One region of the Peribacillus sedimenti genome, then DNA from elsewhere that is predicted to be linked to it. Evidence: riboswitches for the same ligand, from Rfam matches in the RefSeq annotation. Region 1 holds a riboswitch; each other region holds the start of a gene.
The links. A riboswitch is a leader RNA that binds a small molecule or an ion and turns the genes downstream of it on or off. The one in region 1 is predicted to bind cyclic di-GMP.
Positions count from the first base shown of each region.

Region 2: linked by a shared signal. The riboswitch ahead of V1500_RS03370 (methyl-accepting chemotaxis protein) and the one ahead of V1500_RS22565 (anti-repressor SinI family protein) in region 1 are both predicted to bind cyclic di-GMP.
Region 3: linked by a shared signal. The riboswitch ahead of V1500_RS23285 (hypothetical protein) and the one ahead of V1500_RS22565 (anti-repressor SinI family protein) in region 1 are both predicted to bind cyclic di-GMP.

Region 1 covers NZ_CP143547.1:4,584,302-4,594,685, reverse strand. Annotated here, with positions in the region: gene V1500_RS22575 (anti-repressor SinI family protein) at 1-166, shown strand, start outside; gene V1500_RS22570 (helix-turn-helix domain-containing protein) at 664-1,011, shown strand; cyclic di-GMP riboswitch class I at 1,400-1,486, shown strand; gene V1500_RS22565 (anti-repressor SinI family protein) at 1,514-1,654, shown strand; gene V1500_RS22560 (helix-turn-helix domain-containing protein) at 1,944-2,267, opposite strand; gene secA (preprotein translocase subunit SecA) at 2,572-5,085, shown strand; one part of gene prfB (peptide chain release factor 2) at 5,225-5,296, shown strand; one part of gene prfB (peptide chain release factor 2) at 5,298-6,326, shown strand; gene V1500_RS22545 (hypothetical protein) at 7,550-7,795, opposite strand; gene V1500_RS22540 (YitT family protein) at 8,150-9,013, shown strand; gene cccB (cytochrome c551) at 9,059-9,388, shown strand; gene ftsE (cell division ATP-binding protein FtsE) at 9,699-10,384, shown strand, end outside; gene ftsX (permease-like cell division protein FtsX) at 10,375-10,384, shown strand, end outside.
Region 2 covers NZ_CP143547.1:650,469-660,852, reverse strand. Annotated here, with positions in the region: gene V1500_RS03395 (pseudouridine synthase) at 30-719, opposite strand; gene V1500_RS03390 (SGNH/GDSL hydrolase family protein) at 905-1,666, opposite strand; gene V1500_RS03385 (site-2 protease family protein) at 2,055-3,158, shown strand; gene V1500_RS03380 (CBO0543 family protein) at 3,497-4,069, shown strand; gene V1500_RS03375 (DnaD domain protein) at 4,325-4,603, opposite strand; gene V1500_RS03370 (methyl-accepting chemotaxis protein) at 4,667-6,352, opposite strand; cyclic di-GMP riboswitch class I at 6,486-6,581, opposite strand; gene ligD (non-homologous end-joining DNA ligase) at 6,734-7,633, opposite strand; gene ligD (non-homologous end-joining DNA ligase) at 7,736-8,677, shown strand; gene V1500_RS03355 (DUF2533 family protein) at 8,782-9,036, shown strand; gene fdhA (formaldehyde dehydrogenase, glutathione-independent) at 9,243-10,384, opposite strand, start outside.
Region 3 covers NZ_CP143547.1:4,744,780-4,755,163, reverse strand. Annotated here, with positions in the region: gene V1500_RS23305 (VanW family protein) at 230-1,165, opposite strand; gene V1500_RS23300 (SH3 domain-containing protein) at 1,989-2,537, shown strand; gene V1500_RS23295 (hypothetical protein) at 3,030-4,271, shown strand; gene V1500_RS23290 (acyltransferase family protein) at 4,919-5,989, shown strand; cyclic di-GMP riboswitch class I at 6,722-6,813, shown strand; partial or broken gene V1500_RS23285 (hypothetical protein) at 7,276-7,501, shown strand; gene V1500_RS23280 (C40 family peptidase) at 8,060-8,728, opposite strand; gene V1500_RS23275 (ATP-binding protein) at 9,487-10,384, shown strand, end outside.

The sequences.
Region 1 (10,384 bases):
TGCTAGGTTGGCTATGGAGGCGGAATTTGACCAAGAATGGATCGAACTCGTAAAGCAAGCAAAAGAAATTGGGTTGATGTTGGATGAAGTTCGAGAATTTATTTATTCCAACCAAAAAACTGATGAAAATCAAAAATCACCAAGAGAAACATTAGGAATGATTTGATTACAGTCTAATAGATTATTCTCTTAGTCGAAATCAATAAAAAAACAAAAGAATGAGAATGAGAGAGTAAAGTGTAGAAAAACGATGATTTTTTTATTTTTAAGGAGATTTTAAACCTTTTTAGTCTCTTGAAAGTAATGGGAAATTATACTAAACTCGAATTAAAAGTTCTTTAATAAGAACATTGTTCATTAAATAAAATATTTATACTTAATTTGATGGTAGTACGTATAACAAATGAGGTTGAACTGGCCGGGCTATGTCAGAGGATGATGTACATCCTGTTTGGCTTTCCCGGAATATAAATATACTTTCAGACCGGTTTGTGCAATAACTAGGAAGCCCGTTCATTGATGAACCCAGACAATGCCTTGTCAAATGACAAATGGATGATTGTAATTGGAGAGGGGCTCGTGCGGCTCGTTTGTTCTTAAAATAGAACAGAGTTGTCTTTTATGAACACAAAAAGGAGGAAGCGCAATTAGGAGGATGCGGGGATGTTGGGGACACGAATAAGAGAGCTCAGAAAGGAAAAAAATTTAACTTTGTCACATTTGGCCAGAAAAACTGGGATATCAAAATCTTATTTAAGCCAAATGGAGAGAAATATACAAACTAACCCATCCGTTGAAGTTGTTTTAAAAATAGCCAAAGTGCTCGAAGTCCCCATTCAAGATCTTGTTGTGTTGCCAGCAAAGGGTATAAAGCAGGAGACCGAACCCAAGAAGGTTATTAAAGATTGGAACGATTTGATATGCAGTGGATTAAAAGCTGGCATTATTGATGAAAAGTTTCTTGAGGAAATTATAAAAGCAAATCAGAAGGAAGATAAGCGTAAAAAATAACGGTCTTTAGCAGAATCTGATGCAACAGGTCATTCCACATTTAGTACATTCATAGGGTTTTTGTTCTTAAATTTGTGAATTGTTAAACATAGAGAGCAGGAACGGTTATGAACATAATGCTCTATCGTTTCTTTGTTCTGTTTTTAAAAGATTCTGTTTCGATATTACTTTTAAAAATAGTATAAAAGAAAGAATAATCTCTATAATATCGACAATAACCTGACTATTTATGGGTATTTCCTTCGGTATTTTTTTGTTTTTGTAGAAATATGGGCCATGTTGTAAATAAAATACAGAAAACTTTTATAATTCTACGACACCAATCTCCAAAGTAAATACTTGTTCTTCGTTATAATTTCCTTATAGTTCGAAAATTTTGGATTATTTTTACAGAAAAGGGCAAACCTATTGAAAATTAGGGACGCAAAGTCACGGGTCTAAGGTAGGTATATACTATGACGGCTGGACTGCCTGAAATACAATGGGTATTTTAGGAGGGTGAATGGTGTTCGTTAGAATTTGTGAACAACTAGATTTGGATCGGGAATGGGTGCAGTTAATTATTGAAGCGAAGGACGCTGGATTAAAGATTGAGGAAATCAGGGACTTTTTAATCAAGTCGCGCGGTCAGGAGATTCTATGAAAAACTGGATAATGTTTATGAACAAGCCCTTCAAAAGCAGTCCTGTATCCTATCTGCTTTGAAGGGTTTCTTTTTGTAATTGTGGTTAATAATGGAAGTTCCTGTATACTAAAGGAAGAGCATCTGAACGATTTTTCTAATATATATTAATCCAATTGAACCTAGCGTTATTATAATCTGGAATTTGTAGGGTTGCTATCCATACATCAAATATTGTACAGAGGGCCAACAGCGGAGAGAATCACAACAAAAGGGAGCACAGATAACCCAGTGCTCCCAAGTTTTTATTCTAATCCTTTTTCAATCTCCATCTGTTAAACTCAATGAATTCACGGAACTGTTCTTTTGAAACGCCGGAATTCATCGCCTCCTGAATAATCTTAAGCCATTCGGCATCGACGTTTTCGGTATTGACTTCATCATATAGCAAGGCATCCAGAGGAACTTTCAATACAGCTGCTATCTTTTCTAAAAACTGGATGCTGGGATTGGTTTGTAAATTGCGCTCCAGTGAACTCACATAAGACTTAGCAACCCCCGCCTTTTCGGCCAGCTCGGAGATGGATATTTTTCTTTCTTCCCTGATTCGTTTAACTCGGTCCCCAATCGTCATATTCTCACATCCCATATGTGGTTTCTCTAATTTTTTAATATTATGTGCAGGCTCTGTTAAATGATAGTATAATCCATTCTTATTTTAGCGGAAATGCCGCGAATTATCTATCTTTTATTTAAGTACATCAAGTTGTCTGCATTTTGCATACATGTTAGAATTAAGGGTGAATGTTTTGAAGTAAAGTCAGATTCTCTATATAAGGAGAATTTTTCATTATACAGAAATGCCCGGGCGAAAGTATGTTACCCGGTTAATAGAGTACTGAGCTGATCAGATTCTTTAATAAGAGGGGCGTTAAAATATGCTTAATATATTAAATAAAGTATTTGATCCAAACAAGAGGGAAGTCAAGCGGCTTGAAAAAAAGGCGGATCAAATAGAAGCGCTTGCTGCTGAGACGGAAAAGCTTTCGGACGAACAGCTAAGGGCAAAAACAGAAGAGTTCAAGCAGCGTTACCAAAACGGAGAAACGGTTGAAGACTTGCTTGTAGAAGCATTTGCGGTTGTCCGAGAGGGTGCAAAGCGCGCTCTTGGCATGTACCCGTTCTACGTACAGTTAATGGGTGGTGTTGCCCTGCACGATGGAAATATTTCTGAGATGAAGACCGGGGAAGGTAAAACATTGACTTCAACACTTCCGGTGTATTTAAATGCGCTTACCGGAAAAGGCGTTCATGTGGTAACGGTCAACGAATACCTGGCAAGCCGTGATGCCAAGGAGATGGGACAGCTCTTTGAATTCCTTGGACTGACAGTAGGATTGAATCTGAACTCCTTGACCAGCGAAGAAAAGCGTGAAGCATACAATGCGGATATCACATACAGCACAAATAATGAACTGGGCTTTGATTACCTACGTGATAATATGGTTCTTTATCAGGAACAGATGGTACAGCGTCCGCTTCACTATGCGGTAATCGATGAAGTCGACTCCATCCTGATCGATGAAGCCCGTACGCCATTGATCATTTCGGGCCAGGCTGAAAAATCGACCACACTGTATATCCAGGCAAATGCCTTTGTACGCACACTTCAAAAAGACCGTGATTATACGTATGATGAAAAAACAAAGAGCGTGCAGCTGACTGAGGAAGGTATCGAAAGAGCCGAGAAGGGCTTCCATATTGATAACCTTTTTGATATCAGCCATGTTTCCCTGAACCATCACATCAATCAGGCATTGAAGGCGCATGTGACGATGCACCGCGATGTCGATTATGTTGTTCAGGATGGAGAAATTGTAATCGTAGACCAGTTCACTGGCCGTTTGATGAAGGGCCGCCGCTACAGTGAGGGTCTGCACCAGGCGATCGAAGCGAAGGAAGGCCTGGAAATCCAGAACGAAAGCATGACTCTGGCAACAATCACATTCCAGAATTATTTCCGTATGTACGAAAAGCTTTCCGGTATGACAGGGACAGCGAAGACGGAAGAAGAAGAATTCCGCAATATTTATAATATGAATGTTGTTGTGATTCCGACTAACAAACCAGTAATCCGTGACGATAGAGCGGATTTGATTTATACAACCATGGACGGAAAATTCCGTGCAGTAGTAGAGGATATTGCCGAACGCAATGCCAAAGGCCAGCCTGTACTGGTAGGTACGGTGGCAATTGAAACTTCCGAACTTATTTCAGATTACCTGAAGAAGAAGGGCGTACGCCACGATGTCCTGAACGCGAAAAACCATGAGCGCGAAGCGGAAATCATTTTGAACGCAGGCCAACAGGGTGCCGTTACGATTGCGACCAACATGGCCGGGCGCGGTACGGATATCAAGCTTGGTGAAGGTGTGAAAGAGCTAGGTGGTCTAGCAGTTATCGGAACGGAACGCCATGAAAGCCGCCGTATCGATAATCAGCTTCGCGGACGTTCAGGCCGTCAGGGAGACCCGGGTGTCACCCAGTTCTATCTTTCTATGGAAGATGAGCTTATGCGCCGTTTCGGTTCTGACAATATGAAGAACATGATGGTGCGCCTTGGAATGGACGATACCCAACCGATCCAAAGCAAGATGGTGACGAGGGCAGTGGAATCCGCGCAAAAACGAGTGGAAGGCAATAACTTTGATGCGCGTAAACAGTTGCTTCAATATGACGATGTACTGCGCCAGCAGCGTGAAATCATTTACAAACAGCGCTTTGAAGTGCTGGCCAGTGAAAATCTTCGTGAAATTGTGGAAAGAATGATAACATCTTCTGTCAATCGTGCGGTTGAAGCATTCGTTCCGTCGTTTGAAGAAGAGGAGAACTACAATCTGACAGGCTTGGCTGACTATATCAACGGCAATCTCTTGAGCGAGGGCGAAGTGACAGAAGCTGACCTTAAAGGCAAGGATTCTCAGCAAATCGTTGATATGCTGCTGGCTAGAATTACTGAGCATTATAATGAGAAAGAACAGCAGCTTTCTGACGAACAAATGCGTGAATTTGAAAAGGTAATCGTTCTGCGTGCCGTTGACAGCAAGTGGATGGACCATATTGATGCGATGGACCAGCTGCGCCAGGGTATCCACTTGAGAGCCTATGGACAGATCAATCCGCTTCAGGAATACCAGCAGGAAGGATTCGCGATGTTTGAGGATATGATTGCCTCGATCGAGGACGAAGTGGCACGGTATATCATGAAGGCTGAAATCCAGAACAACCTGGAGCGCCAGGAGGTTGTTAAGGGCCAGGCTGTCAATCCTAAGGAAGAAGATGGACCTGTGAAAAGAAAGCCGACCCGTAAAGGTGTCTCTATTGGACGTAATGCACTTTGTCCATGCGGCAGCGGCAAGAAGTTCAAGAACTGCCACGGTCAGGTGGAATAATATACGATAAATGAACGATGGATAAGAGGTCCGGTAATGATGTTTACCGCCTCTTTTCATGTATTCGGCCATATATCAAGTAACACTTAGCGATTACAGTAATAACATGATGAATAGAAATTTTATGAGGTGAAGAATGATGGAATTAGCAGATATCAGAAATGAGCTTGAAAAAACAGCTAAACGTTTAGCGGACTTTAGGGGGTCTCTTTGACTTAGAAGAGAAGGAAGCGCGCATTGCCGAGCTCGAAAACGAAATGTCCGATCCAGACTTCTGGAATGACCAGCAAAAAGCACAGACAGTGATCAATGAAGCGAATGCTTTAAAGGACCAGGTTAATCAGTTGACTGAATTGAATGAGACTTTTGAAAATCTGGACTTAACTTATGAGCTGGTAAAGGAAGAAAGTGATGCCGAGCTTCAGGCTGAGCTGGAGGAAGAAATCACTGAGCTCGCGAAGAAAATGAATGATTTCGAATTGCAGCTTCTTTTAAGTGAAGAATATGATAAAAACAATGCCATCCTGGAACTTCATCCGGGAGCGGGTGGTACCGAATCCCAGGACTGGGGATCCATGCTGCTTCGTATGTATACCCGCTGGGGCGAGAAGCAGGGCTTCAAGGTGGAAACACTTGATTATCTTCCTGGTGATGAGGCAGGGATCAAGAGTGTTACACTTCTATTCAAAGGTCATAATGCCTACGGCTACTTGAAGGCCGAAAAAGGGGTACACCGTCTGGTCCGTATTTCTCCTTTCGACTCATCAGGCCGCCGTCATACTTCGTTCGTTTCTTGTGAAGTCATGCCGGAGTTTAATGATGAAATCGAAATCGATATCCGGACTGAGGACTTGAAAATTGATACGTACCGGGCGAGCGGCGCCGGCGGTCAGCATATCAATACGACTGACTCTGCGGTGCGGATCACCCACATTCCTACCGGAGTAGTGGTAACCTGCCAATCAGAACGTTCTCAGATCAAGAACCGTGCCCATGCGATGAACATGCTGAAGGCTAAGCTATATCAAAGAGAGATCGAGCAGCAACAGGCGGAACTGGATGAAATCCGCGGTGAGCAGAAGGAAATCGGCTGGGGAAGCCAGATCCGCTCCTATGTATTCCACCCATATTCCATGGTCAAGGACCACCGCACCGGCACAGAAACCGGGAATGTCCAGGCTGTAATGGATGGGGACATCAGCCAGTTTATCGACTCCTATTTGCGTTCAAGATTAAATTAATTATATGTATGGAAGAAACCCGAAACCGTGAGTGATGCTTATGGTTTTGGGTTTTTTAAGTTTAAGAAATTATGGATTGAAAACCTGGTTAGTGGCTGGCTTTGCTGGTCGTGATGAACTAGTGACGTCGGCAGGCTCACAGGAAGTGGGTCGCAATGTTGCCAGGCGTTACAGGACGTAAGGTAAGTCAGAGTTGTCCCAGGAGACGGCATGTTTAGCTCACCTTCTATATATGGCGTTATTAGCTGCCCTGCCACTTATGTAGTTTTAGCGGACCGCCAACACGTTGCGCATATAGCCGGCCAGCGCTCAGCTCTAACGCACAGGACGTGACGGTTTGTCGGCCACAAGTCATAAGTCATCTATCCAGATGGACGGCGCCGTTACAAGATGCGTCTTATGTGAAAGGCCCGCCAGGATTGTAGTGCTTTTCCCTTCACTAGCTTGGGAAAAAGGTTTTAGTCTACCTGTTCAAAATTGAGGTACAGGCCTATGTTACCAATTTGCAACCACAATTAAATAGCTTTTGAGCTATTTAATGGGAGGGGTTTCTGTTTATTAACTCTGCGTGTGGTAGTTCACTTTTGTCTGCTAACTATCATTTCTGTATGTTACCTGCAAAATAAAATATTCTGTTCTTTTTTCAGTCTTTTAAAAGAAAAATATAATCTTTATCTTATAAAACTGAAAGAATTGGATTGAAACCTGAATCTAGGTTGCTAAAAGTAAGAAATTTTAATTGGGTTTCACCCATTTATGCTCGATATATTGGGTTTTATGCTCTAAGTTTCTTTTTCTATGCTCGAAATCAGGGATTTATGATCGATATCTGTAATCTTATGCTCGAAACCGGGTTTTATGCTCGAAAATCGAGTTGTATGAATTATTGAACCTGGATACGAGCAGCCTGCCTGTTAGTTGTGAAATCTTGTTTTTGCGGCTTGTTCCTCTATTTCTACTCCACATCGTAGGCCTTTAAGTATGTTTCTCCCTGCCCGGTCTATTCTGTATAATAAATCTTTAGTATCAAGTTTCACCTTCATTTAGAAGTCACTCAGGGCGCCTCCCGCTTTTGTATTTGTCCCATACCGCCAATTCTCATTTATTAAAGTTCTTCCATGAGTTCCTCGAAATCCCTTTTCCTTCAGAAACCGGCGAGTACTATAAAAGTAGCCATGCGAAAATATTAGGATCTTGGTATGCGGTCTTGCCTTAATCATGTTTTAAAATTGGTGGGCCCGCAGTTCAGTTTCTTTTTCCTTGGTTTTGAAATGGAAGTAAAAGAAACCAGGATGCCGAAGCCCGATTTGGTCACTCGTATAGCATATCTCCCCATGTCCGTTCTCGACAGCTGTAAAAGCAGCGTTAATATCAGATCTATTATATTTATGGACCCATTCAGCAAATTCTTTCGCAGTCAAAAACATCTTTTTTCGTTGCCCTGACTTCAAAATGTTTGAGAAGTCCAATTTTCATATGTTCTCCCCAGCATCTTTAATCAAAATGGATGTGTATGTTTTACCCAGAAAAACCTATACACCAACACACGGTCCTAAAGGAATTTAATGAAAAACTCTACTAACAAGATTGTATTGCTTTAATGCTTTATCTGGCTGGCATTTACATCTTGTAAAAACGGATGCTATACTACATTCGGCCTTCTACTAAGATTGCTATTTTATGAAATAGTATAGGTAGAGGGATTTTTAACGAAAACCTTGCGAAATTGCTTGAAATAATATGAATTGGGTAAAAACCGGCCAGCATGATTTACAAAATCAGACATCAATCTGTTTAACATAAGGGGGCTTTTTTATATGAATATGAGAAAGAGGAACAGGGAGCCGGAGCATCCTGTTTTATCAAAGCTCAGTGAGTATGGGTGTGTCTTGCTGGGCTCGGCAATCGTGGCCATTGCATTTAATGTATTTTTATTGCCGAACAGAATCGCTTCAGGAGGAGTAAGCGGGATCAGTACAATTGTGGATGCCACGCTTGGATGGGAACCGGCTTATGTACAGTGGGCGCTGAATGTTCCTCTGTTCATTGCCGGCCTGATTTTTCTTGGGATGCAGTTCGGTGTGAAAACTCTGGTAGGTACTATATTTCTTCCATTTGTTGTTTTTCTGACAAAGCACTGGGAGCCATGGACAACTGATGCCTTGTTGGGTGCGATCTGCGGCGGGATTGGTGTAGGTCTTGGGCTCGGGATTGTGTTCCGCGGGAAGGCATCAACAGGGGGCACAGACCTTGCGGCGCAAATTATCCACAAGTTTACGAATTGGTCCCTGGGAACATGTGTGGCGGTGATTGATGGACTGATCGTGCTGACGGCAGCCATCATCTTTGACATTGAAAAAGGGCTATATGCTTTGATTGCCCTTTATGTTACAAGCAAGACCATAGATGTTGTGCAAATTGGACTTGGGCGTTCTAAGATGGTTTTGGTCATCACGAATCAAGAGCCAGAGGTACGCCATGCGATTATCCATGAAATCGATCGGGGAGTGACCAGATTATCAGGTGTGGGCGGCTATACGGAGGACGAGCGGCCGATCTTGATGTGTGTTGTTGACCAATCGGAATTCACGAAATTGAAACAAATCGTGAAAAACGTTGACCCGAGGGCGTTCGTCATCGTTGCCGATGCTTCAGAGGTGCTTGGTGAAGGTTTTAAACGGGCATAAAACTGGTATACTATTCCTTGTATATTATGTTTGGGGGGACTTCTTATGAAAAAGAAGCTACTGACGCTGTTTATGGGAACGGCACTCATTTTAGCCGCATGTGGCGGTGGAAACTATGATAATGAGTCTGCGGAAGGCGGAACTTCTTCAGCAGGAGACGGCGATGCAGCGGAAATTTATAAAAACAAGTGTTCAGGGTGCCATGGTGAAAAACTTGAGGGTGTGGTCGGACCTAAACTTAATGATATTGGGAGCAGGCTTTCAAAAGAAGATATCGAAAAGGTAATTGAAGAAGGCAAGGGCTCTATGCCGTCGAAAATTGTTACCGGAGACGATGCTGCCAAAGTTGCGGAATGGCTTGCCGGAAAAAAATAGGATATATTTTCGTCCTTCCATTTGGGAGGGCGTTTTTATTTGCAGGGTGTTCAGTTGTTCATACATCTAAATGAAATGAAACTGTAATAATATTTAGCTTATAATGACAAAGTTAGATGTTATAATGTGTTTGGGTAACAGGGAAACCTGTTATTTTTTCATGTTTATTGTCATTGTAAAGCTGCAAAAGATATTTCTGATAATTTTTGATAGATGCGCCAGGCTTAATTGCCTCTTGTAAAATGGCGCAAAACGATTCACTGAATGTGATAAGTCTAATACGAATGAAAATATAGGTGGTTTTATTATTATGATAGAAATGTCAGAGGTTAAGAAAACCTACCCGAATGGTGTGGTTGCCCTTAGCGGGGTCAACGTCAAGATTAAGCAGGGTGAATTTGTATATGTCGTGGGTCCCAGCGGTGCAGGGAAATCCACTTTTATAAAAATGATGTACCGGGAAGAGCGTCCGACAGAAGGGAATATTGTCGTGAACGGGATAAGCCTTCCAAAGCTGAGAAATACAAAGGTACCCTTGTTCCGCAGGAATATAGGGGTCATCTTCCAGGACTTCAAGCTGCTTCCGACGCTGACTGTCTATGAAAATGTGGCCTTCGCCATGGAGGTTATTGAAAAGCATCCTGTGGAAATCAGGAAGCGTGTAATGGAGGTGCTTGACCTGGTGGGGCTGAAGCACAAGGTCCGGATGCTGCCATCAGAGTTATCCGGTGGAGAGCAGCAAAGGGTTTCTATCGCAAGGTCGATCGTCAATTCGCCAAAGGTAGTCATTGCTGATGAGCCTACAGGTAACCTGGATCCTGAGACATCATGGGATATCATGAACATTTTTGAAGAAATCAATAAACGGGGTACAACGGTAATCATGGCTACACACAACAGAGACATTGTAAACAATATCAAGCATCGGGTTATCGCTATTGAAGGCGGTAAGATTGTCCGTGATGAGCAGCGAGGTGAGTACGGTTATGAGTTTTA
Region 2 (10,384 bases), 1.2 Mb from region 1:
GTTTTTTATTTTTGGAAATCCGGGTTTTATTATGTGAGCTGTGACAAAAGCCCTCCAAGTTCTTCATCAGTCAAATCCCGCCATTTTCCTGTCTCCAATCTTCCCAGCGCAATATTCATGATGCGGATACGCTCAAGCCTCGTAACTTCATAGCCGAGCGCCTTGCACATACGGCGGATTTGCCGGTTCAGTCCCTGGGTAAGGATGATATTGAATTCAAACTCTGCGATGCGGCTCACCTTACAGGGTTTTGTGGTGACACCCATAATATCGACACCCTCGGACATTTTCCGGATAAAATCATCTGTAATTGGCATATTCACAGTCACTACATATTCCTTTTCATGCCCGTGCTCTGATCTCAATATTTTATTCACTATTTCCCCGTCATTGGTCATTAGGATCAGCCCCTGTGATGCCTTATCCAGTCTCCCCACCGGAAATATTCTTGATGGATGCTCCACGAATTCAATGATATTTCCGGATACATGCTCTGCTGCCGTACAAGTAATCCCTACCGGCTTATTCAAAGCAATGTAAGTCGGTTTTTGAATCTCTGGCAACGGCTTTCCGTCCACCAGCACGACATCCCCCGGCTTAACGATCGTATCAAGTTCAGAGGGCGTCCCGTTGACCGTTACCCTTCCTTCCTTGATCAACCGATCCATTTCCCGGCGCGAACAGTATCCTGTCCCGCCTATATACTTTTGGATTCTCACTTTTACCCTACTCTCTATGATGCTTTGTTTCCCTATATTATAATGCCGAGTTTAACTACATTCAAAAAGGCAAACCGATCCACTCCCTTTGTAGCGATGATCTCGCATTTCTTGTCCGCCTATTACATCCACCGCGTCATTAAAAAAGGCCGGCATTTAAAATGCCGACCTTCCAAAGAAAGCGCTTACTTCTTTAATAGAATTGCTTTCCAGAATTCTGCTGCTACTACTTTGTATCCTGCATCACTTAAGTGGATGTCAGCTGGATTCGTTAGATACTGTTGAAATTTGTTGTCCTTCGTTACATTAATTATCTGCATGGTTGGGACATAGGTATCGCCATGCGCTTTTGCTGCTGCCTCGATTTTAGAGTTTCCTAATTTTACAATGCTCACTATGGATTGTTGTTCAAGTTCAGGAAGGTATGGATAAGGATTATAATAACCCATCACAAATACCTTGGCCTTGGGATTCAACTTGTCAATCTTAGCCAAAATATCTCTAATGTTGGCATCTATTGCAGCTAGTGCCTCCTGGGCCTTGCTTGGATCTTTCATAACTCCCAAAATATCATTGGCCCCGATATCAATAGTGATATGTGTTGCTTCTTTAACTTCTTTTTGAATCTTTTTACTACTTTGTAAATCTTTTTTCACGTTTTCAGTAGTGTAACCCCGTACACCAAAATTATCAAAGTCGGCAAGCTTATACAGCTTGCTGTTTGCAGTGAAGTAGCTTGCTACATAGTCTGGATAACCATAATCAATATAGCCACTTGGAGTTTGTCCAGCCGCCAATGAATCTCCCAGCGCTACATACTGTACAGTTTTTGGCGGAACTGGTTTTAGTGCCGGTTTTGCCGCAGTTTTGGCGCTTACACTAAAAGGTACACCGACCATTAAAGCGCTCGCAAGCAATAAACTTGCTACTTTCTTTTTGTTCTTCATTCAATCCATCCCCTTTTATGGTATAAAATACCTATTATTCCAACATTTATTTAAATTCTCGATATATCGCATATTTCCTTCTTTCCTGACGAAATTTCGGGTGGATTTGGGGGATTCTTATACAAATACTAGAAACTAAACTAGACACCTACGTACTCTAAATCTCCACTTAAGAAGTGGCTTCATATCCAACAATACCGGGAGCGGTCATATCCCCGAAAAAATTGCGGATTGTTGTAAACGGGACAAACAAAAAGAATTGCAAGTACCAGGAGGCGCTGGATTTCAATCTTTTTTCCGCTTCAACTCCGCCCAGAAGGAATGTTCCCCACTAAGAAAATACTAAGATATAATGGCCTTAAGAAAAAAATAGATTAGGAGATGGAGGATGAAGCAAAAATCTAAATCCTGGATTGGGATCGCAGCAGCAGTTGCTTTGTTCCTGCTGGGGAAATTGAAATGGCTGGTTGCCCTGCTCAAGCTGGCGAAGTTTGCCTCCGTGCTCTCCATTTTTGTATCGCTGGGTGCCTATGCATTGGTATATGGATGGAAATTCGCAATTGCCCTGGTTTACCTTATTTTTATCCATGAGACCGGCCATTTGTTGGCCGCCAAACGAAAAAACATCAAAACTTCAAAGGCAATTTTCTTGCCATTCGTCGGAGCATTGATAGCACTAAAAGAAGAACCTAAAAACGCAAAGGATGAGGCTTACCTTGCGTATGGGGGACCTCTCCTTGGTACGGTCGCTTTCCTCCCTGCCCTTCCGCTTTTTTCGGTTACGAATGACCCATTTTGGTTACTGGTAATTACTCTGGGATCTTTCCTAAACCTATTTAACCTGGCCCCTATCCATCCCATGGACGGCGGCAGGATTGTCGGGGTCATATCAACAAAGATCTGGTTAGCGGGAATCATTGGGATGATCATATATATGTTTCTAAATCCCAACCCGGTGCTGTTCATATTTTTGTTGTTTGGTATATCCACATGGTGGAAGGAATTGAGGAAAAAGGTGCGGCAAAACAAAAGACTAATCGCCCTTGAACAATATCGCTTCGCAATCCAGCAATATGATATGTATGCAGCATCTACGGAGGAAGAACGTATCAGGATTCATAATCTGTGGCAATGGGAATTGAGGCAAACGTCACAAAAACTAGCAAATTCCCAAGCATGGCATTTTCCTTTCATCGGAGATAAAAAACGGTACGAGCATGAGCTGCTAGAAACCAAAAGGGAAGTGCTTAGCCGTTTGCTTTTTGCAGGTATTCATATCTATGATGACTACGGAATTAAGGAAAGAGGCGATTTCGAGAAGAAGATCCATGAAGAAGAATCTCAACTGGAAAAAGAAGAGAACTATTACAAAGCAACCAACAAAACGAGGATCATATGGGCGATTCTCTACATCGCACTCGCCTTGTTCCTCATCGCCTGCAGCATGCATTACGGGGAACTGATGACATCCTATCAAGACATGCTTCCCTAATATCAAACAAAGAGGACTCCCTGCTTGCAGGGAGTTTTTTTATTTTCCCAAACCTCCTTGTCGATTTATTCAGAGGTTCAATTGTTCCTTAAGCTTTAAAGACTTTCCTTCCCTCTGACCCTCTTCATTTTTAAAGGTATTACAATTATTCATGGATATCTCTTCATCGCCTATAATTAATGCCTGAAATCAATTTACAGGGCTGGCAGGACTTCCTACAGGGGATATTTTTTAAAAGAGTCAGCATTTTATATGGTTTATTGATTAAGCTCCTCACATGTATAAGGGGAAGTCGTTTGGGAAATATAACCTCTATACTACTCAAGAGGGGAGCATATATGGAACACACTCAGCGAACTGAACTTAACGATATTGAAAACTTACAATTGAAAGTATCCGATTCTTGGTCAGATTATTGGAGTCAGTATTCAGATTTTGGAACATGGCAATTTTGGATCAATCTTGCATTTTTGATTATTCCTTTGATCGTCCTGTACATTTTTATGGATAAGAGAAAGGCCCTGCTTCTAGGGTTCTTTGGTTTCAATGTACACGTGTGGTTTACGTACATAGATACATATGGAGGTACAAGGGCCTTATGGTATTATCCATATAAACTTCTGCCTGTACTGCCGATCAGTTTCGCATTGGACGTATCGCTTGTGCCTGTTTCTTATATGCTTCTATACCAATGGGCACTGAATAATAAGAAGAATTATTATCTATTCATGCTGATATTGAGCGCACTGTTTTCTTTTGTATTGAAACCATTGCTTATATCCTTGGACCTGTTTGAATTGAACAGAGGCGCGAATTACTTTCATCTGTTTTTAGGCTATGTGGCCGTGGGAATCGTCTCAAAATTAATCACGAATCTTTTCCTGTACTTCGAACATAAAGCAAAACAATAAAAAAACACACTCCATCGAAGTGTGTTTTTATTGTTTTCAGCTCGCAGCCTGGTTCCGAACAGTTCGGAACCTTTCGAATATGTTCCGAGTGTTTCGGAAGGGAATTCCGCGCTTCCATTATACGTGTTGCTCAAAGATGGCAGGGTCGGGCAAACAAGAAGAGTCTCTGTCATTCCATCTCTTTTCTCAGCTGGATTCGTTCATAGCTGCCGAGGCCATAGCGGCGCAGCAGGAGACTTTTAGTATCCTTATCTATCAACACATTGCCTGTTCCACCAACTGGACGTTATGTTGTTGCCATTGTGCAGCAATTTGTTCAATATGTTGGCCATTCAATTGGCCATTGCTGATCACTAACGAATACTGAAGCAAAACATTAATGATTGGGTCAGGAAATTCGCTTTCTCTTTTGATGGCCTGGATCAATGTAAGCTGTTCAGAGTTAAGTTCTCTTCCCCCGAGCGCCAAAGACAGCATTTGCTCAGGTGCTATATCCTCAAAAAATCCCTTAATTAATTCAACCGTTTCCTTCATATATGACCCCACCTAATCATTGAACAACCACAGACAAATCTTATCTTTTGTTTGCGGACGGTATTACACCTTAAACTTATTTACCAGCTGTTGAAGATCCTGAGCCATTTGGCTCAATGTCTCAGCAGATGAAGACACTTCCTCCATGGATGCAGTTTGTTCTTCCGCAGAAGCTGCGACATTTTGGGTATTCCCTGCAGATTGTTCTGCTATTTGCGCTATGCCCTCCATCATTTCTACCATTCCGAGGGACTGCTTGTTCACTTCTTCAACAATGGAAGACACTTCCTGTGCTTCTACCGTCACCTGTTCAATCGATGCTAAAATATCATTAAAGGCCGTGCCCGTTTCATGAACCAGCTGTATGCCTCCGTTCACCACTTCATTTCCATTCGTCATGGATTGAACTGCTTTGGCTGCCTCTGTTTGTACCTCCTGGATCAGATTTCGAATGTTACCTGCAGCTTTGCTGGACTGCTCGGCTAATTTCCGCACTTCATCCGCTACTACTGCAAATCCCTTGCCATGATCACCAGCACGTGCTGCTTCGATCGCTGCATTTAATGCTAATAAGTTTGTCTGTTCGGCAATCTGTGTGATGAAGTCGACAATCTGGCCGATTTCTTCAGATTTTTTTCCTACCGCATTTACAACCTCTGAAGTCGAGCTCACCGATTGATGGATAAGATTAATCTGTTCCACTGTTTGCGAGACCACTCCATGTCCCATAATTGCCTTGTCATTGGCAGCCGCGGTCAAAGCGGCAACTGCCTGCATAGAGGAAGAAGCCTTGTTCATTCCACTGGATATTCCACTTACAGTGTGATGCAGTTCTCTGGCATTTTCGACCTGTTTGTTCGAGCCAACCGCAACCTCCTGAATGGCAGCTGATATTAGCTCCGTTGCTTTGCTCGTCTGTTCGGAACTTGCCGACAATTCCTCAGATGTCACTGAAACCTGATCCGCATTCGCCCCTACCTGGCCAATTAAAGCACGAAGATTTTCATTCATTTGATTAAAGGAATGAGCCAGGTTCGCAATTTCATCTTTGCTTTTAACCTTGATATTCTGCTGGGTCAGGTCGCCTTCAGAAATCTTTTTTGCCGCCTGTTCCAGCGACAGAATTGGCCTGTTTATCATTCTTGTTATCACATAACCAATCAGGACAGCCAGGAAGAACGCAGCAATGCTTAAAATCAGAACAGTGTTCCGAGCGGCGTCTGACCTATTGGAAGCTGCACCGCTTCCTTCTTCCATGTTCTTCCTTAAGTCATGTTCGATGCCATCTGCTATATTCCTGATGTTTTGGGCCAATGGAATTGCCTTCTCCGTTGCAACAATGGTAGCTTTGTGTTGATCTGAACCCATCAAGATAATCACTTGATCAGAAGCAGTTTTAAATTGTTTATTTAATTCTTCAAGCTCTTTAAGCTGATCCTTGACCGCCTGCGGCTGAACCATCTCATCGATGACATTTACTTTTTGATTGACCTCTCTAACAGCATCAGATAAGATACCGGAGGCTGCCTGTTGACGCAGCATCACGCCGTTTAAAGCTGCTATCTCCCTGGAAGCTGCAATCTGCAAATCCTTTGTATCTGTTAAGATGACCGCCCGGCGATTTACAAGGTCTGAATAGGTATCATCCACTTTTTGTAGATTATAGTATGCAACAAAGCTGATTAACCCAAGAATAATGGCGATAATTAAAAATCCGCCCATCAATTTTTTCCCAATTGTCATCTTCATTTTTCTCATCCCTTATGTAAAATTATAATCGTGATGCTTTATAAATAATAAATTCTTCTCCTTCCCCTTTTGGTCCGACTGAACGCAAAAAAAAAGCTATTTCCAGTAAGTGGAATAGCCGGATTTTGGGCTATTCGGCAGCCTGGCAATCATAGTCCAAAATACACATTTGAACGACAGACCCATGGCTTTGCGTCCCCATCTTTCGATGAGTTTGCCTTTATCGGATAGTTTGTTGGTTAATTATACCTATTAAATGTAAAATCATTCTATATTAATAATTATTATTAAGTCAATGGATAAACTCTTTACTTTCTACATTTTTAAATCATTTCCACAACAAAGAAAGCTGCTTCATACAGTGTGTCTGAAACAAGCCACTCATGCTTGATTTTTATTGATGAATGACAAAATATCCTCCAAGCTCTGTTCACGCTTCTCAGTTGTGACAGGGGCAAACAAATTTCCCTTCTCTTGGATTCTGCGTTTTATATTGAGAATGGTAAAATCCGTTGGCCTGAAGCCCTCTTCCACCTCTCCCCATGTCACCGGTGCAGCAATTGTTGCTTTAGGCTTTGCTCTTACGGAGTAAACAGCCGGCATCGTCCGGCCTTTCCAAAGCTGTAAATAATCGAAATACAGCTTATTTCCCCTTTTTTCTACCACACGTTCCAACGTCAATTTTCCCGGCATTTTTTCCTGAAAATATTCGGCAATGAATGTGTTAATCTGTCGCGTTTCCTCAAATGTGTAATCAGCAGAAATCGGTACGAAAATTTGCATGCCTGTCGATCCGGAAGTCCGGGGTATGGATATCAGGTTGAGTGAATCTAATAGTGCTTTCAGTGCAAGAGCTACCTCAAGAACGAGGTCAAAGCTATTATTCTCCGATGGATCAAGGTCAAAAACCAGCTCGAGCGGGAAATTTTCTTTCGTATATCGGTCAAATGGGACGTGGAACTCTAAAGCTCCATAGTTGGCGGCCCAAACTAAGGTTGCTGGGTCATTAAGCAGAATTCTTTGTTTTTCTTTATACATCGCACAGTTTACCCACTCCGGAGCACTCGCGGGCAGGGAACGTTTTTCAATTTTCTTCCCGTTTATTCCATGCGGGTAAAGCCAGATCATAAGTAATCTGTCTTTTGTATGAGGAATTAGATAGGGAGAGATGTCCAACAAATAATTTATGTAATCTAGCTTACTCAGTCCAGCTTCAGGCCATATAACTTCGCCAGGTTTGAATATTTCAATCGGTCTTCCTTCAACATTAATTTTTTCCATACTGTTTTTTACCCTCCTCTTATCAATATTTTCGATAGATTATGCCAAAACTATGTAAAATTTGGCGTATTTGCCAATACGAAAGCATTGGAGGTCTTCGATTTGGAACCAATTTTCCCAATGGAGCCGGAAAGCAGTGTCACCATACCCGGAGGTGAGGGCTGGGTTGCACAAATAAAGTGGGACGGGGTAAGAGTGCTAACTTACTCTGACGATGAGCGTGTCCGTCTTTTCAACCGAAAGAAAAACGAGCGAACCATGCATTATCCCGAGATAACGAATGTTCAGAGCTATTGCAAACAATCGTCAGTGATATTGGATGGAGAAGTCATCTCATTAGGCGAGAATGGAAAACCTGCCTTTCATGAAGTAATGAAAAGGGATGGAATCAGGAGGCTTGATCGGGTGAAGCTTGTGGCAGAAAGTGTGCCGATTGTCTACATGATATTCGATGTCCTTTATCTTAATGGCAATTGGCTGAACACTCGGCCTTTTAGGGAACGTAATAATATTCTTTCAGAAATCATTACTCCGAATGACCATATTCAGCTTGTACCTTCTGTCTGTGAGGCAGGCGCACTGTTTCATGCGATTAAAGAACAGGGCATGGAGGGCATCGTTATGAAACGGAACGATTCACCTTATGTTATCGGGAAAAAGAAGGACTATTGGGTTAAGGTTAAAAATTACCGGGACATCATTGCTGTGATTGGCGGTTTTACATTACGCCATAATATAGTGAGCGCCATTTTACTGGGGCTTTATGATGAAAAAGGAAAGCTGCAATATGTAGGGCACACAGGGACTGGAAAGATGACGGACCAGGAATGGAGGGAACTGGCTGAGCTTTTAAAACCAATGGTTATTAGGGAGCACCCTTTTGCCAAAAAGCCAGAAAGGCATGGCGATTATTATTGGGTGCGTCCTGAAATGACGGTCAAAGTCAAATTTGCAGAGTGGACAGAGGGGGGAGCTATGCGCCAGCCAAGCATTGAGGGTTTCATTCAAATTTCTCCCCATGAATGCAGGTTGATAAGGGGCTGAAGACAGCTCAAGTTTTGTAGAAATATTTTATGTACTTAACGCGGCTACAATATATTGGTATGATGGTACATATCCATTTTTTGAAATATTAGGAGTGACAATACATGAGTGTACATAAAGACCTGGCACAGCATGCTGCTAACCAGAACAAAATTTATAATCAATTTCAAGCCCTCGACCAGGAACGTGAACGCTATATAGAAGAAGCTGTTTCCCTTTGCCAGAAGGGGCTTCCCTTCACTACGGACAAAATTAACGCCGTTACGGATAAAATGAACCGTTTGCCTGAATTGCGCATCACTGAAAAACGAAAGTTCGTGACAGCCGAAATGATTCAGGAATATGTAAAAACCGTATAATATAGGCAGGAACAGTAAGTACAAATGAATGTATTTACTGTTTTTTTATGGATGGAAGGTCCATTTATTCTAGTTTGAGGGTGCACTCTGCGTGTTATGACGGTTGCTAAAGGTTGGCGGGTTTCAAATTCTTTAATGCGATGTCTCCTCAACAAAAAGAAGCTGCCCCCAGGCAGCTCCTCATCACTATTCTTCTATTTAAACTATTAGCTTCTTACCAGGTTGTGCGGGTCGATTACAAATTTCTTGGATGCACCGTTGTCAAACTCAGCATAGCCGCTCGGAGCGTCATCAAGAGAGATTAATGTAGCATTAACCGCTTTGGCGATTTGCGCCCTGCCACTTAGAATCGCAGACATTAAATAGCGGTGATATCTCATGACTGGTGTCTGGCCGGTAACAAATGTATGAGCCTTTGCCCAGCCTAGTCCAAGGCGGATTTTCAATGTACCATGCTTTGCATCGTCATCCACAGCACCAGGATCGCCAGTTACATACAATCCAGGAATTCCAAGGCGGCCGCCCGCTCTTGTAACATCCATGATGGAATTCAATACAGTAGCAGGAGATTCGCCAGCATTCTTTCCATGGCCGTGTGCTTCAAAACCAACACAGTCGACTGCACAATCCACTTCAGGAGCACCTAAAATCTGGTCAATTTGTTCCCCTAGATTTGGATGATCCTTTAAGTTTACCGTCTCGCATCCAAAACTTCTTGCCTGCTGCAAACGCTCTTCAATCAGGTCACCGACAATAACTGTAGCGGCTCCCAAAAGCTGGGCAGAGTGGGCAGCAGCCAATCCTACAGGTCCAGCACCGGCAATATAAACCGTAGAGCCAGGTTTTACGCCGGCACTCACAGCTCCATGGAAGCCTGTCGGGAATATATCAGACAGCATGGTCAAATCCAGGATTTTTTCCATGGCTTTGTCTTTATCCGGGAATTTCAGAAGCTGGAAATCAGCATATGGTACCATTACATATTCGGATTGTCCTCCGACCCAGCCGCCCATGTCAACATATCCATAAGCAGAGCCGGCACGATCCGGATTTACATTCTCACATACATGGGTGTTCTGCTCCTTACAGCTGCGGCAGCGTCCGCAAGCAATATTGAATGGAACGGATACCAAATCACCCTTTTTGATGAATTCGACATCACTTCCCACTTCAATAACTTCTCCCGTGATCTCATGGCCTAAAACCAATCCGCTCGGAGCGGTTGTACGCCCCCGTACCATGTGCTGGTCACTTCCGCAGATATTAGTAGTAACAACCTTTAAGATGACTCCATGATTACATTTTCTTCCTACGTTTAGCGGGTTTACACCCGGTCCATCTCGAAGAA
Region 3 (10,384 bases), 160 kb from region 1:
TGATTAGTCAAAGAGAGAGTACCCGGTCCCTTTCGTAACGAAAATGGTATTTGTTTGCTATAACGAGAGGGGGAGCTGCTCCCTTAACATTGACTCAACGTATGCGAATAAAACATGTAAACTGATGCAATATCCCTCTTACTCTTTTTTCTTCAACAAAAAAACGCCTGAAAAAGGCGGTTTTCCTTAGTGTATGAATGGGGCAGGGCTATCAATGGGACCTGTCTTTTTATTTATTAGCTACATATTGTGGAGCTGTTGTGATTTGTACTTGAATACTTCCATGTTGGTAAACGGTGTTAATCATAACCGGGAATCTTTTGTTGTTTGTAAATTTAAAATCGTACCCGCCATATGATACAGTAGCGTCCCTTCCGATAGGCACATACCCGACTGGTTTTGAATGATGGTGAAGTTCTGTTATTTCTAAGCCAGATCGTTCTACTGCATTATATAAAGTACTGGATGTTTGGCAAATTCCACCGCCAATTCCTTCAACTAATTGTTTGTTGACGATTTCGTTTGCCTTTTGGTACCCTCTTTCAACCGAACGTTCGCCCACAATAAGATTATACGAAAACCGATCTCCTGGTCCAAGGATGACTCCATCTATCGCTCGAGCGGATAGCTCTATATTTTTGCTCCTCCCTACAACGGATCCGTTAAAGCTCGTTGTATAAGAAGCCAATACTGAACGTCCTATATTGGACAAATCATTTTTGTGTACATTTTGCTTTGTTTCTTTTATTGGCACATCTATTTCTCTCTGGAAGGCCGTTGCCCCTGTCAATCTGTGCACAAGTTCTTTACTGTCAAGTACGACACGGCTTTGGCCCGGTTCAATTCGACTGTCCTTTTTCCTCATGGGAATCATTGGGCGATCAAACTTTACTTCTAGCTGTTTTGCTATAGTTTGTACAGCTTGATTATCACTGAGCAATGATTGTTTTACTTTTCTTATTACGGTTCCATTTCTCGAGTCCACTAAAGTCAGTACTGGTTCAGCAAATTGCTTGTTTGCAACAGTTATATCTTTTGTAATATGTTTAGTTATGACTTGAGTCGAATCATTGGAGGAACCCAAAGCGACCCCCTCCTGTAAACCCAAAAAAACCAATACCCCCAACATCAAAAACAAACCAATAAGAGCAATATTTTTTTTCAATTCCCCACACCCGCACTATTTATTTTTCCTATGTTCATGACCGGAAGTATCAATGCCATAACTGATATTTTTGGGCTCATCTCCTCCTGGAACAATTCTTTCTTACTTCTTTTCCCAATTATATTTCAACCACGCTACAAGTTCTATTACTTATTTCGAATATTACAAAAAACTGTGCGACACTAATTGACAAAAATATTGCTCAGATCATACTTAGGAAACTTGGAGATAATTATTAGATTTATATTACTCATTGCTGTGTAATACCGCCTTTTTTTAAACACCACTGTATAACCCGGTTCATCTTTATCTATATTTTTAGTCACAAAAGTCTGAGTGAAGTGATGATAGACTACCGTATATATTGAAGTACTATACAGTTACATCAAAAATGCTCTTAGACACTGGTTAAATTGTTCCTTCGTGGGGTTTTACACGAATATTTGTTTATCACACATTACTGATGAAGAAGCCAGGGTAGGAAAAACGGTAGTGTTTTTTATAGATCCTGAATTTTAAGTCGTGATTTGTTGGAAATTTACACCGAAAAGTAAATGAATCATAAAGTGATTATTGGTAACATGAAGAAGAATTATTGCTTAATACATGATTTGAAAGGGTGATTTATTCCCGAAAGTTTTGCTTGACGTACTAAAATTGTGATGTTTTATTATGAATGTAACATGAAAATGGGGAAAGGGGTGGAACAGCCGAGGACCAGATTGTTATGACAGTAGATATTCTTCTACTTGGGCGGATAAGAGTAATGTAACGAATAAGATTTGAAGTACTAAGAACTGATCATCAGTAAGGAGGGTGTTCATTGAATAAACGCAGTGCTTTTATTATGTTCGTCATTTTAATAAGTTTGCTTCCTTTTCAATCAAGTGAAACTGCTTTTGCAACCACAAATAGTCCGAAATCCAACTATATAGTTTATATAACAGGTAAAAAAGCAGATATTTTTAATAAACCCGTAGGCAAAAAAATCGCTACAATTAACCAATCTTATAATGAATCTAACGATCCCATTCCAACCCCTAATACTCTCCTAGTAAAAAAATTCGTAGCTAATCACTGGGTGCAAGTCACTCACAAAACACGTGGCGGAAAGATGATTAAAGGATATGTTCAAACAAAATATATATCCGCGAATTACATTTCAGCAGATTATGCCGTTATTGATAGTGTGAATGGATTGTATTTAAGAAAATCAGCTAGTTCAAAATCCAAGGTGATTATAACTATTCCTTATGGTACGCGAGTAAATCTCATTGCGGTTTCTGGGTCGAAAAATGAGTGGTATAAGGTTAAGTATAATGTGAACAATAAATCATTTATCGGTTTTATTAGCAACAAATATGTACGATAAATACTAAATAAAATCCTTGACCTATTGCATGACTAAAAATTAAAAAGGGCATAGATTATATAGGGTAGTTTTCAGGACAAAAATAAAGGTTAATAGCCTAACTAAGAAGGATTAAAAAATAAAAAACGTATAACCATATCGTTGGAAATGGTAATTGGAGCCTTTCGAAGCAAAGGTTCTTTTTTCTTTTAATTTTATGCCAGTTCAGTGACATATGAAGATGAGGTACCTACCAATTTAAACAATGATATCGCGATTCTCCCATTTTGTTACTTATACACACAATGGAAAATAGTAACTCGAAAAAAATGAAATATTGTCGATAAATAGCTAAATAAACCGTATGTTTTTAGACTATTTTGCATACTTTTAATATTTAATTTTTTTATCTTGTTTTTCTAAAAATTTTATTATAATCTTCTTATTGTAAAAGATTGGTTTTTATTCACAGTTTTTCTCGAACGTTATCAAACAATAAGGAGATATGAGAAAATGATGAAAAAGAAGGCTATTAAACTTGCAACAGTATCAGCAATTGGGTTCTCGACTATTGCGGCTGTTGCACCAATCCAGTCAGCAGCAGCTACTAATCTAAAAACAACAGTAGAAAACGCCAAGAAAGCAATGTACGCACCCTTTGCAGAGCTTAACAAGATAGGGAATACGGGCAAGACAGTCCCTGCCTCAAACATGATAGCACTTATCAAAAAAGGGGAAGCTGCCTATGAAGCGGCGACCAAAGACGTAACACTTTACGGTGGGAAAGATGCTACAGCATACCAGGCTATCCTCGATAGCTATAAAATATATCTTCAAAGATCCGAGAAGTATGTGACAGCACTAAGGTCAATTTCCAGCTTCTATAAGGAGATCGATACAGCGTCCCAGTCTAAAAATGTAAAAGCGCTGGGTGGCACCCTTGGCTTAGCTAAATATAAGAAGAATCAGGCATATTTGGCCATTGAAAAAGTATACGGGCCTAAAAACCGTCAAGTACTTACAAAAGCCGTGAATAAAGTATTAAATGGAAAGATAGAATATCTTACTAAAAAAATCTCTGGATTAAACCCAGTTGTTAAAGTAGCGCGTGTCCTTTCTAATTCATCAGTAGAATTACAGCTGGCTAAGTCCTATAAATTGGAGGATTTTGAAGGAGTCATCGTAACAGGTACGGAACTACGGAAGACAGGGAAAGTCACACTTTCTCCAGATGGCAGAAGATTAACGATAAGCCAGGTTACACCTGCATTCATCAATAATAGAAAATACGCAGTCGCAGTGAATGGTGTGATATTGGAGCGTTCTGGTTTTAAATATGACACCGCAGTTGTGAATGCATTAAGGATTTATAGAGTAGAAAAAACCGTCCCAAGCTATGGAGCTAAAACGATGATCCAAAATGGGGCGACTGGAGTTGAAAAGTATTATATAGATGCACAATCCGGCGACCGAAAAGACAATTATGTTGAATTTGTATTGAGTAAGCTGCTGTCGTCCGCTACACAGAAAAACATAAAAGGATACGTCAAGGTTTATGATGTTACGAGCGGGAAAGTGGATGTTACAAAAAATATGACGATTACTGTATTGAAGAATAATACAATCCTGCTGAATGTGAATGATGTCCATATTAGGTCCAAGCATAAATACCGCGTGGACATCAGTGGGAATCTGAAAGGGACTACAGGGACAAAGCTTGGTGGAACTCAAATATTCACCTTCACGGTTCGATAAAGCAATTGGAAGTCCTCTTCTCGAACTAAAGCTGGATTCCAACAAGCCAATCCGTTCTTTCGTTCATCATAATGAGTGCTTTTTTCTATTTATAGAACGATAGATAATTTACCGAGAATGCTTGAAAACACTATAGGTAAGTAACCTACCGTGTGAATTTAGTGATTTCGTTAGGCGGCGTTTATTGGACATGAATCCGGTATGTACGGAGCGCATGTCCTTTTTATTTCTTCTTAATTTTAGTTATCTTAAAGTTTGATAGATTTGGTTCAAAGTAGCCTGAAGTTACAAACATTCCCACTGCATAAAACATTCAATAATGGTATTATTACAATTCCTCTGTCAACCGCTTCAACCCCCTCCTAAGCTAAATTAACAGATTAAATCTTACAATATAGCTAAACGCATTAAAAATGTGACTTATGAAGAAAGTTAAGCAAGAACTTTACCAGCTTTATATCCTCATTTAAAGATTTAGGTCCTCTCTCTGTGTGTTCTTATATCAATATACCTTTTAATTTTTATAATTGTTTTCATTCATATTTATAAAAGGTTAATAAAAAGATATAGATATAACGATATGGTACCATATGCCTGTTGTTTCAACATTTTCTTCATGTTACCTTAGTAAGGAAAAGGAAAATTATATGTTGAAAAAACGTAGAGAGGTATCTGAGATGATAAAAGAGTGGAATTTACTGCGTACCATTGCCTGTTTGAGTATTGTTTTCCTGCATAGTACAACACAAACAGGCAGAGCAGTAGGCTATCCAGAGATTGAACATTATAATATGCTGCGGACAGCTTTGTGTTATGCGACTCCTACCTTTATAGTCCTTTCAGAAATCATCCTTGCAAACCGATATCCTGATCGTCTGCCGGAAAAGTTCTGGTCCAAACGATTTAAGTGGATTTTCGCGCCCTATGCGGCCTTTGCGATTATCGATGCATTTGTTACGAAACACTTTACTCCTGGCACCGATCTTGGTGAAAGAATATTTCTCAATTTAGTCATGGGAAATTATGAAGGATATTTTATTTTAATCATTTTTCAATTTTATTTGCTCCATTATGTGATTACCAAGTACAAAATCCCGACCAACTGGCTGCTTCCAGCTAGTTTGATGATTATGGTCGCCCATTTAACAATACTTAATGGAAATCTTCCATTTGTACAGGAAAATAGAAATCACTTAAAAATTCCGTTTACAGCCTGGATCGGTTATTTTGCAATAGCCTATATAATAGGGAAGCATTATCAATCTTTCGCCAAAAAAATCTGGAAGTATAAATGGCTTTCGTTAGTGGGAGTCGCTATCGCCATATTTTACTTCTTCATGTCTTATCAATCTGGAAACTTTAGGGTGGCATCTTACAGGCATGACCTGTTTCCTCTAGTACTTGCCATCATCGTTGCTGTTTTTGCATGGGGCCAGCTTGTACCGAACCTTAAAGTCATTAATCTGATAAGCAACTATTCTTTTGGAATTTATCTTGTGCACTGGCAGGTTCAACGGTTTTTGGCTCCCTATGTCGCCCCATATTTTGAACATACAAGCACAAGGGTCATCGGTCTTTTCTTTATTACCCTGGCGGTATCAATAGTTATTATTAAAATTATTCATGCTTTGCCATTTGGCAGTTATATAGTAGGTAATGTAAAACGAAGAGTCGGAAAGAGAAAAGCAGGCTACCAAGTCGAGCCAAAGGCTGCTTAACAAGAACAGTTTTTATTTGAGAATTGCATTAGCCAGGCTTAAGTAACGTTAAATTAACTAAAGCTTATTCAACACATGAAATATTCGCATCATAAGAAAAACATCCCCTTTGATCGAGGGGATGTTTTTGCTTTGAGAAAAATTTACCATTTGAGTAAGTCTATTGTATCATATTTTTTGTACAGTGGGATAGGGGTATGAAATTTTGTTGCTGTTGTGTCGATCTAATACTGACATTACCAACCAGCTAAGAAGCAGCGATGCTATTTCAGTTTATGAAAATAGCTATGTAAGGATATCAAAGGATTTAGTCAGCAAAGAGCTTAACTGTTACTATAAAAAACGGTAGTAAAATGGTAACCGATATAAGTGTTGGCGAAATGAGGTATGAAGATTTGCATGTATGTGCTGCTGCGGTGTCATTAGAGGATTTAACACTATTAACAATGCATCCTAAGGCAAAAGATCTGACCTTAATTGATGAGGATTGTCAGATTTGAAAAGTATGCCGTTGTCTGTTGTTGGTTACACCATAACTAAAACTAATAAAAGTTGAACTCAATGTTAAGGACTAGTGACAAAGCTAGTTCATTTTTTAATGGAAATATGGATAATAACAATCTATCTCTTCGTTGATAGGTGTAAGTCGAAAATTGTAATAATTATTGGAAAAGTTATCATGGAAAAACTCTGGAAGTTATTTCTATAATAATTGTAAGAACATGCAATAATTTTGGAGAAATGCAAACTTATTGAAAGATAAGGACGCAAAGCCACGAATCTAATGTTACCGAATCGATAACTATGATAGTCGGGCTGCCGCAAAGAGGATGAAAAGGATTACATGCCTTTGTTATTAATGAAGGAAATCTGGACACCTTTTAGGATGCTAGGTATTAAGGTATTCAGGACCGAGGAAGGACACCACTATATAAAAATCTGGAATAGTAGCAGAAAAAAGCTTCCCTTTTAAAGCAGAGCATCGAGTAGAAAAGATATGTATTAAACGGTGACAGTGCGCGTCGATCACCAAAGCTCTCAATACAGGGGAGATTTGGTGAGTGGCTTTTTCTTTTTTTGATTCAATGGTATCCCTAAGATCTTTAGCTGGGTAGATAGATAGGGTTCAACATGCCAATGGAAGAGAAAAAATTTCGTATATGAAAACCTAAAAATTATAAGTTATTATACAGCGAATACCGTAGTGTTATCGATTCGAATAATCAGGGATAAAGGAATGAGATGTTGCGCTTTTGCTCCGATTCGGCTTGCCGGTCCAGGTATATCATGATCCTGAGACTCATTTAATTCTTATTATTCATCAGCATTTACTGGGGCAAAGAGATAAAATCTCAGTTTTTGGCACGGATTACAATTGATCCTGCCAGACTTGTAGCTGCCTCAGATAAGATACGTAAAGAATTAGGCTGGGAAACAGAAATAAAACTGGAACAAATTATAGAGAGTGCGTGGAAGTGGCATCCAAGGAATATAAAAAAGGTCAAGGAATGATATAAATAAATAATAGAAATATATCCACCTCACAGTTGCAGAATATTTGGGTGGATATAGTTGAATAGGAGAAGTAATTGGGCCACCGGATCAATCATCCCTATATCTTCTCCTGTGAAGAAATACCTAGACAACTACATAGCTATACCAAGTAGCTTACCATCCTGAGAGGACTTCGCGTTTACGTCACTCCGTTATTGAATATGTCTTCCTCTTTTAACACCTTTCCACTTTTACAAGAAATTTTATTAAATCCCTTGTGGTTGAATGTATGGCAGAAACAGCACTCAGAGGGGGCAGAAACCAGCAATATTGAGTTTGCTACCCTTTCGTTCCTTCCAGTCGGATGGTCTATTTAATATAAAAAGTGTTCGGTAGGGGACTCGGCTGTATATGTAGTAGATCCACTGCCGTCCAGGTACATGTCAGCACCCATTCGTATCTTTCGGAAGTTGGAAAATTCATTGTCTCTTAAGGCAGCGATGGCGCACCAGATTCTGTAGCCCTTATGCGTAAATGCATTAAAAACCACCAATCAACAGATTGGTGGTTGAGATATTATATGCGCTTTGCTCCAATAAACTTGGGTTTCCAGTATGAATTGCTTGTAGAGGAGTAGGAAACTCCTTTAGATGAAGCAGAGTGAATCATCTGACCATTTCCAAGATAGATGGAAACATGTGTTGGTCTAGACGCCTTGTTTGGTGCAAAGAATAGCAGGTCCCCAGGAAGAGGAGATGAAACGCGTGCACCTGTGCTGTACATTTGTGCAGCTGTCCTCGGTAAAGTTTTGCCTGCCTTGTCAAAGGAATACTTCACAAGTCCAGAACAGTCAAATCCGCTTGGAGTAATTCCGCCCCATCTATATTTGACCCCTAGATTGCTTTTTGCCACGTTGATTGCTACTGCACGGTATGATGATGCTGCAGTGGCTGCAATAGGCTTAGTTGCGGAAAGATATCTTGCATTTACATAGCCTTGTTTCTCGGAAGCTGTTACCTTAGCCCATCCGTTCGCTTCATTATGTACAGATACCTGAGTTCCAGGCTTTAGCTCAGTGATGATCTTAGCGTTTGCTGAAGCAGTGGTGCGCATATTTAAAGTGTCGTTTACGACATTTACATATTTAATGGTTGTTTTTGCTGGTGTTGCTGCCTCACCTAAGGTTGGTGATACTATTATGATTGCTATGGCAAGAGTGACTATTGCGACAATTTTCTTTAACATAGTGTTTTACCCTCCTGGTGTGGCTGATAAACCTACTATATAACAAACATTTTACGACAATTTCACAGGGATATTACAATTAGATTACAAAATTCGGGTGATAGTGCCAAAAGTAGCTAAATGGGTGGATTTATCTTCTGGTTTGTAGGTACTATGTTGTATCTATGATGCGAAAAAACGGGTCAAAAAAGGCAGATTTTTATCAAAGTGGAGGGCTTGTGTTTCTGGAATGTAATAAAAATGTATTATTTATTAGCCCGTTATGTAGGCTTTTAAAATAATTCAGCTACGTTTTTATTCTTGCAGTTATTAACATGTGTAATTAACTCCCTCCTCAATAAGGTAATAATACTATGCAAATTCCTGAACGGTGACGGATATTTGTTGCACCGTCGGTAATTCAACAATTTGCGGACTGATGGTTCGGGTGCTGTCTAGGATTCTAGCGAATTATTTGAAGTTCAACTGATATTTCTACACCCTATTGTGCATTTTCAAATACATCTTTCATGATATCGACCTATTGTTCTGTCTCTTTCTGAATGACAGAGATTAGCCTGTGGTAAGTGTAGTAGAGGATTACGTTTGTTCAGCCAATTACCATACATAAGAAGAAACACTGAAATGTAGTAGACTTCATAAAAAAATAAAACAAATACAGGGTTTTAATCAGTCAAAAAAATATATTAAGATTGGAGAATATACCTGGAAATTGACATTATTATTATGTTTCAGTTTAGCGATAAAAGGAGTTTGTCATGGAAGTTAAATGGTTTTCAGTAAAGAAGAAGCTGATATTGTTTTCGCTCCTTCTTTTATTAATTCCCCTTTCCATTATTACGATTCTTGCCAATGGAAAGGTCCGGGAAATGACTGAACAGGAGTATGTGAATTCTAGTCTAAGAGAAATCGAAAAGGTAGATAACGCAATCTCGCTGTATTTTAAGGGATTAGAGGAAGATTTAAATATGCAGGCGACTGACCGGCGAGTGCTGAAGGCGGACAGCAGCATAACGACATATAAGGATATGAAAAAGAAAGGGACATTCGTCCAGATGCAGCCAAGCAAAAATGGTGCGTTGGAAAAGGAAATTTATGAAGTTTTCTCTCACTTTGGAAAAAAACATCCTGATGCAATGTATGTGTATATGGGCACGGAGGATGGCAGGTATGTCCAATACCCTGAAGGGCCCACTCTCCCAGGATATGATCCAAGAAAGCGGCCCTGGTATGTTAAGGCCTTGAAGGATCCAGGCGAAGTATTGATGACAGGTGCTTATGTTTCATCTGGAATACCCCATAAAATAGTCAGTAATGTTGTCACCATTGAACGTGATGGCAAAAGAATCGGGGTAATGGGGCTGGATGTCAGTCTCGACGGTCTGACAAGCCTGATGCATGATGTGAAAATAGGCGGTACAGGGTATGTGATTTTAACGCAAAGAGATGGCACGATTATTGCTCATCCTAAAAAGCCCGAACTAAATTTTGAACCAATTTCTAAATTGAACATTCCCGAATTGGGAGCAATCGGGCAAGACGGCATATTTGAGGCAAACGTAGACGGCGAAAAATCTGTTTTACATGTGACCACTTCGGCAAATCAAAACTGGAAATACATATCGGTTATTGGAAAAAAAGATTTGGCGGTTTCTG